Regions from separate parts of the Anaerostipes sp. PC18 genome, predicted to be linked through region 1. Evidence: riboswitches for the same ligand, from Rfam matches in the RefSeq annotation. Region 1 holds a riboswitch; the other holds the start of a gene.
The links. A riboswitch is a leader RNA that binds a small molecule or an ion and turns the genes downstream of it on or off. The one in region 1 is predicted to bind ZMP and ZTP.
Positions count from the first base shown of each region.

Region 2: another riboswitch for ZMP and ZTP. It lies ahead of P8F77_RS13665 (IMP cyclohydrolase); the one in region 1 lies ahead of pflA (pyruvate formate-lyase-activating protein).

Region 1 is NZ_CP121164.1:3,159,725-3,163,676, reverse strand. Features, by position in the region: gene pflB (formate C-acetyltransferase) at 1-1,441, opposite strand, end outside; gene pflA (pyruvate formate-lyase-activating protein) at 1,435-2,160, opposite strand; ZMP/ZTP riboswitch at 2,419-2,503, opposite strand; gene spoIIR (stage II sporulation protein R) at 2,671-3,273, shown strand.
Region 2 is NZ_CP121164.1:2,511,592-2,515,543, forward strand. Features, by position in the region: gene P8F77_RS13655 (TipAS antibiotic-recognition domain-containing protein) at 1-48, shown strand, start outside; gene P8F77_RS13660 (phosphoribosylaminoimidazolecarboxamide formyltransferase) at 185-1,363, opposite strand; gene P8F77_RS13665 (IMP cyclohydrolase) at 1,373-2,086, opposite strand; ZMP/ZTP riboswitch at 2,203-2,282, opposite strand; gene P8F77_RS13670 (methylglyoxal synthase) at 2,340-2,699, opposite strand; gene P8F77_RS13675 (glycoside hydrolase family 25 protein) at 2,781-3,952, opposite strand, start outside.

The sequences.
Region 1 (3,952 bases):
TGTCAACGTATAATTCGGCCACATAAGAAAGAACCTTTTTGTAGTTTGCCCAAACTTTTTCGTAGTCCAATACTTCATCGGTGATCGGCTCGATGCCCGGAATGACTTCAATCCCCTTTTTCTCATCGATGCCGCCGTTGATTGCATACAGCAGGGACTTGGCAAGGTTGCAGCGCGCTCCGAACAGCTGGGTCTGTTTTCCGACTTTCATAGCAGACACACAGCAGGCGATAGCATAATCATCTCCGTAAATCGGTCTCATGACATCGTCATTTTCATACTGGATAGAGTCTGTGTCAATGGAAACTTTGGAGCAGAACTTTTTGAAGTTCGCCGGAAGCTTTTCAGACCAGAGGACAGTCAGGTTCGGCTCCGGAGCTGTTCCCAAATTATAAAGAGTATGGAGATAACGGAAAGAAGTCTTTGTTACAAGCGGTTTGCTGTTGATTCCGATGCCGCCGATGGACTCTGTGATCCAGGTAGGGTCTCCTCCGAATAATTCATCGTACTCCGGTGTCCTTAAATGTCTTACAAGACGAAGCTTGATGATAAACTGGTCGATCAGTTCCTGGGCGTCTTTCTCCGTCAGAACGCCGTTTTCCAGGTCGCGCTGAATATAAATATCAAGGAAAGTGGAAGTACGTCCGAGGGATGTAGCCGCACCGTTGTTTTCTTTTACACCGGCAAGATAAGCCATATATACGGCCTGAACAGCCTCTTTGGCGTTGGATGCGGGTTTAGAGATATCCACTCCGTAGGAAGCAGCCATTTCTTTGATCGCTCCTAAAGCACGGATCTGCTCGGATACTTCCTCTCTTGCACGGATGCGGTCTTCGCTCATCGGTCCGTCTAAGGCATCCAGATCACGTTTCTTTTCTTCAACGAGATAATCAATTCCATAGAGGGCGGCACGGCGGTAGTCTCCGATTACACGTCCTCGTCCGTATGCATCCGGAAGCCCTGTCAAAAGACCGGCAGTCCTTGCAAGTCTTGTGCGCTGCGGATAAGCGTCAAAGACACCTTCGTTGTGTGTCTTGCGGTATTCATTGAAGTGACGGTCAATTTCCGGATTCAGCTTGTATCCGTACTGCTCCAGAGAAGAATGGGCCATTCTCTTTCCGCCGTATAAGTTTACGATACGTTTTAACGGAGCATCTGTCTGAAGACCGACGATGACTTCATTTTCTTTGTCGATATATCCGGGAGCGAAGTTTGTGATGCCGGAGATGATGTCAGTTTCTACATCTAAAACTCCGCCTTTTTTTGTTTCTTCGGAAAGCAGTTCTTCGCATTTGTTCCACACTTTTTCCGTTTTTTCTGAAACACCTGCCAGGAAAGAGTCATCGCCCTCATATAACGTATAATTTTTCTGTATAAAGTCCCTTACGTTGGTTTCCTTTGTCCATTTTCCATCTTTAAAGCCATTCCATTCTTTTAACATTGTTTTCCTCCGTATTGATCAAAATAGGTTTTTTGAAGTTGTTTGGTACGTTCCTTGTCCATTGCCGGAACTCCTTTGAGTGGGTAAGAAAGATTCATTACCTCATATTTGTTGGCACCGAGCAGATGATAGGGAAGAAGCTCTACCTTTTCTACGTTTGGTATGCGGTCTATGTATTCCTTTAATTCCTGCATGTGCTCTTCGCTGTCTGTAAGTCCCGGAACTACGACATGGCGAATCCATAGTTTCGTGCTGTTTTGTTCCAATGCCTTTAGAAATTCGTTGAACCGCTCCATCGGTCTTCCTGTCATAGACTCGTAAGCCAGTTCGGTTATTTCTTTGAGGTCTAAAAGTACCAGATTCGTGTAAGAGAGGATCTCATCATAATCTCCCTGTCCGAAGCCTGCGGTGTCAATGCACGTATGGATACCTTCCTGTCTGCAGAGTTTCAGGGTCTTAAGCAAAAACTCCGGCTGCATCAGCGGCTCTCCGCCCGAAAAGGTCACTCCGCCGTTCTGTTTAAAGTACGGCTTAAAGCGGGAAATCTTTTTCACCAGTGCCTCCGGAGTTATCTCTTCACCGCCCTGAAACTCCCAGGTGTCGGGGTTATGGCAGAACTTACACCGAAGGGCACAGCCCTGGAAAAAGACTACGCTGCGGATGCCCGGGCCGTCCACTAATCCCATGGATTCCATGGAATGGATGTGTCCAACAATCATAGGAACCTCCTGTAAAAATGTTGATTGGCTGCCTGGGATACGAGTATAAGCGGTTTATGGAAGGACAAAGTAGGCAAGCCCACACCTCATCTTCCCAACACCCCACTCTTTGAGGGGCTTGACAACTTTGCGTGCCAGATGCGATTTGCCAAAAGCAAATAATTTCCTTACGCATCTGTGCACAACCCGCGGAGCGTTTTTATTTCATGGGGAAGGTCGTAGAACTTTCCTGTGAAATAAAAAAAGCCGCACGTCCAGGCAGAGTGCCCAGACGGTCGGCTAAAAATTCATTGTCATACTTCCTGTGGTAAACTCCACTTGTCCGTCAGTCATATGACTTATGTCTTTAAAATACTATACCTGGCACCGGAATGTCAACCCCGGAATCGAAATATTTAATGTAAAATTTTTAGCCGGCTCCATCATAACCTGGATGCTTCTGCCTGTCTACCGGGTATCTGATAAAAGTTTTCATGTTTAAAATTCAGAAAATCCGGGCATGTTCATAGTATGAAGAAGAAATCAAACATTTGGATGTTTTTCCTTGCCGCCGCAGTGATCTTCTCTGTGGTCTGGGCAAAAGAGGAAGACGACAAAGCGGATCAGAAAATAAAACAGGGAGTCGTGCGGTTCCATATACGGGCAAATAGTAACAGCAGGAAAGACCAGGCAGAGAAACTCCTGGTCAGGGATCAGGTAGTGGCATATCTGAAGCCCTGTATGGAGCAGGCCAAAACAAAAGAAGATGCAAAGAGAATCCTTGACAGCCGGAAAAAGGATATTGCCAAAGTGGCAAAGGCCACGCTGCAAAAGAGGGGAAGGGATCTTCCGGTCAAAGTCTATCTGACCAGAGAGAAGTTTCCCGAAAAAGACTATGGCAGCTACGTATTTCCCGAGGGAACCTACGATGCACTGAGAATTGATCTCGGAAATGCCAGTGGACATAATTGGTGGTGTGTCATGTTTCCGGACCTTTGCATTACCAAAGAGAGTGAAGCGGCAAAAGACGAAAATACCAGAAAAAAACTGGAGCAGCAGGTAGGAAAAAAAGGAGTGAAAAAGCTGGAAAGGAAGAAAGAGAAGCTGCCCTGGTTTTTGAAATGGCTGGAGTAGAGAGGTAATATTTACTAAATAAACATATAAAAAGTTAACTACTTTTTTCGTTGATATTTGTTGTAAAAATAGGTATAATAAAGTTACAAAGGTTTTAAAAATTTATAACAATACATTTTATTTCCAACACGGCTGAGAGGGGCAGAAAGTGAAGGAGATGGTATGGATGAAAAAGATTTCAAAGAGGCATACGGTATGGTAGATCAATTATTTTTATAGGTCTCTGCTGCTCATAACAGCAGGGATTCTGATGCTTTTGGCCTTCCTGCTGCTCCTCCGGTAACTGCAGACGATTACATATCAAAATACAAAGAGGGAATTTTACAGGTGTATTCTGTAAACTTTCCTCTTTTATTTCATTTCATAGGAAAGTTCTATGACCTTCCCTATGAAATAAAAACGCTCCGCGGGTTGTGCACAGATGCGTAAGGAAATTATTTGCCTGCGGCAAATTGCATCTGGCACGCAAAGTTGTCAAGCCCCTCAAAGAGTGAGGGGCTGGGGAGATGAGGTGTGGGCTTGCCCACTTTGTCCTTTCTCTGTGAGAAAGCAAAAAACATAAAGAGTGCACTATCTGGGAACCATAAAAACAAATGATGAAACAGGCACAACTTTTATGCTGCCCAAAACGTCTAATTATTAAATACGGATGTAAGGAGAATCTACAAATGAAGAAAAA
Region 2 (3,952 bases), 650 kb from region 1:
CGTCTCATAAACAAAGATCCGACCTCCGAACCTGTGATGACAGAATGAAAAAGTCTATAGACCGTGCCGGCGGAGAAGGAACCGCCAAATTTGTTTCCAAAGCAATCCTCATCTACTGCCAGACGCATTCATAAGCTTAAGAAAGGAGAAAAACCATTGTGGTTCCTCTCCTTCCTGCTATACTTTAGTGATGGAATAAACGGATTTTCGTAAAACACATCACCATATTATATTTATTGCATGTTGCAATGACATGGTCGTCTCTGATAGAGCCACCCGGCTCAGCCACATAAGAAACGCCGCTTTTGTGTGCCCGTTCGATATTATCGCCAAACGGGAAAAATGCATCTGATCCAAGTGCCACACCCGTCATCTGATCCAGCCATTCACGCTTTTCTTCTCTTGTGAACACTTCCGGTTTTACTTTAAAAATAGTTTCCCATGCTCCGTCGGCCAGAACATCCATATAGTCGTCCCCGATATACAGGTCAATGGCATTGTCACGGTCCGCACGGCGGATGCCGTCCACGAACTCAAGTCCCATGACTTTCGGAGCCTGGCGCAGATACCAGTTGTCGGCTTTCTGTCCTGCCAGACGGGTACAGTGAATTCTGGACTGCTGTCCCGCACCGATGCCGATCGCCTGTCCGTCCTTTGCGTAGCATACTGAATTAGACTGGGTATACTTTAATGTAATCATTGCAATCGCCAGATCGATTTTGGCAGAATCAGGCAGTTCCTTATTCTCCGTCACGATATCGTTAAAGAAATCCTTATCAATGTTCAGTTCATTTCTGCCCTGTTCAAAGGTAACACCAAACACTTCTTTGCGCTCTACCGGAGCCGGCACATAATCCGGATCGATCTCGATCACATTGTAGTTTCCCTTTTTCTTTTCTTTTAAAATTTCAAGTGCGTCTGCGTCGTATCCCGGAGCAATCACTCCGTCAGACACCTCTCTTTTTATAATCTTGGCCGTTGCCGCATCACACACATCGGAAAGTGAAATGAAATCTCCAAAAGAAGACATGCGGTCGGCACCTCTCGCCCTGGCATACGCATTGGCAAGAGGAGTAAATTCCATATCCATGTCATCTACCCAGTAAATCTTCTTTTCCACATCGGTCATCGGAAGACCTACCGCCGCGCCAGCGGGAGAAACGTGTTTAAAGGAAGCTGCCGCCGGAAGACCGGTCGCCTTTTTCAGTTCCTTCACCAGCTGCCAGCCGTTTAATGCATCAAGGAAATTAATATATCCCGGTTTACCGCTTAACACTTTGATCGGCAGTTCACCGTCTTCCATGTAAATTCTTGACGGCTTCTGGTTTGGATTGCATCCGTATTTTAACTCTAATTCCTTCATGGTCTCCTCCTATTGATTCTTGTTCACGATCCTTGTTTCATATTCTCCTGTTTTGATATCGATATAACGCACAAACAGAGATACTTTGTTGTCCTCATTCAGACTTTCCCATACACGGTTTGTAAACGCATCAATATCATCGTCTAAAACGATTAATTTAGGCTCTCCCTCAAAACTTGGAAGCGGATCTCCGTCCTGCATATAGGTGTGGATAAAATGTCCCTCTCCGCTTACCGGATTCTCATAGGCAAATGTATAGCGGTTGCATGCATCCGGATTGCCGTTATTACTCTTTAAAATAGACATTGCATAGTTGTAGGTTCCGTTTTCCACATGCATAATGCCTGAAATACGCGGAGTATAATTCGGTGCATCCGGCTCAAACTCTCTCGTCCTCAATGCCTGTTCAAATGTCTGCTGTTTATCCATGAGTTCGTAGATTGTATCCGTCTGGTCTCCGTTGGTCACTATCGTCTTATTTCCAAGTACCTTAACCGGAGCATAGATGATAAGGCTCGGGTCACTCAGTTTTGATGGATCAAAAGCCTGTGTCCGGATGCCTTTTCCATCCTCGATAAACACACGGTTTCTGCTGTTCCCGCTTCTTCCCATGATAAAATATGCAGTCACTGCATAGGCCCCGTTTGGTGATTTTCCGATCACAATTCCTCTTCCAGGATATGAATTCCCTTTTAACTCGTTTTCTAATGACAACATCTTCATTGCCTTGCATCCTCCTTTTGTATCTGTGTGCAGCTTTGCGGAGAGGTTTTTATTCCATACGAAAGGTTCGCAGACCTTTTCAATGTAATAAAAGAGGCCGCCTGGGCATACTGAATAAAAGTTGCCCAGGCGGCCGGCATTTCTGCTGCCGTGCTCCCCGTGGTTTCTCCACTATCCGCCAGTCGCACAGCTTTCAAAATAAATATACACTATGATCTGTCATTTTTCAAGTCAAAATACTCAGTCCTGACAGCTAAAACATCTGAATCATCAGTTCTGCAGCCGCAGTATTGGTGACTGCCGGTACCTTGTGCACATCACAGACACGAAGCAGTGCAGACACGTCAGGCTCATGAGGCTGTGCGGTCAGTGGGTCCCGGAAAAAAACGACCAGTCCGATCTTTCCCTCTGCAATCCTGCCTCCCAGCTGCTGGTCTCCGCCGTACGGTCCTGAAAGATATTTCTTCACCGGAAGTCCTGTGGCTTCCTCTACCCGTTTTCCGGTTGTGCCGGTTGCGACCAAGTCATATTTTGCTAATGTCTCTTTATACTTCTTTGCAAATTCCACCATCTCGTCTTTTTTCTTGTCATGTGCGATCAATGCAATTATCATATCTTTATCCTCCTGATGTTTAATGACTGTAAGGCTAATCTACACTAAAGCAGCCATTTTTACAAGAGGAATATCTTTAGATCACCGTTTGAGAGATTTTACTTTGGAAAATTTACTGTAAATTTTCTTTTTCTTTATGGTCTGATACGATCTGATTTTAAAATAATATCTTTTCTTCTTTTTTAGCTTGCCTTTTGTATAAGATACTTTTTTTGCAGATACGGTTGCAATTCTTTTAAATCCGGAGGACTTTTTCCCGGACATATAAATCTGATATTTGGACACACCGGAAATTTTTGACCATATTATTTTAATCCCCTTTGATCCGCTCTTTTTCAGTTTCTTTATTTTATTCGTCTTTGGGATCACCGTAATTTTGCAGGAAGCCTTTTTTCCGTTTCCTGTTCTTCCGGAGATAACCGCTGTCCCTACCCTTTTGACCGTCACTTTGCCTGACGAACTGACGGATGCCACAGACGAACTGGAACTGGACCACTTAACTGCCGGATATGAGTTCTCAGGTTCTATGTAACTTTTCAGTATACAGGACGAACCTTTCTTCAGCGACAGAGACTTTTTGCTCAGTTTAATACTCTTTGCCGGAATACTGCTGATCAGGAAGTTTATATCCACATTTCCGTTAATGCCATTTACCGTACCTTTATTCGTACACTGCCACATAACATAGCTTCCGGAATAAGTACATAAACTATTATATTGTGCAATCCATCTGGGATACTTTTGAAATATCTTGTCTGTCAATTTCTTTTCAAACCAACTTTTATTTGCATATATCCCTACATTGCTATAACCGCTCGCCTTCAATCTTCCGGTGAAAGTCTCTGTAATCTGTGCCAATTTGGAATTTGAAAGCTTTGATAAAGAATCCTCCTCCAAATCGTAATAAACAGGATATGATAATTTTCTATCCTCAATCAGACGAATTACATGATCTGCCTCACTTCTGGCCTTTTCTACTGTATTTGCATAGGAATAAAGGTAAACTCCATAGGGGATACCCAGACGCTCACATTCTGATACATTCCGCAGCCATTGATTATCGTCTTGGTCTGTTTGATTCATTCCGTAGCCACACCGGATAATAGCAAAATCAATACCTGATGCTTTCACCCTCTCCCAGTCAATCGTCCCCTGATATTGACTGACATCTATCCCCTTCTTCACTGCTCCCGGAATCGGATTTCCCAGATCATTGACAAACATGCCGTTGACTTTATTCCAGGCATTTGAAT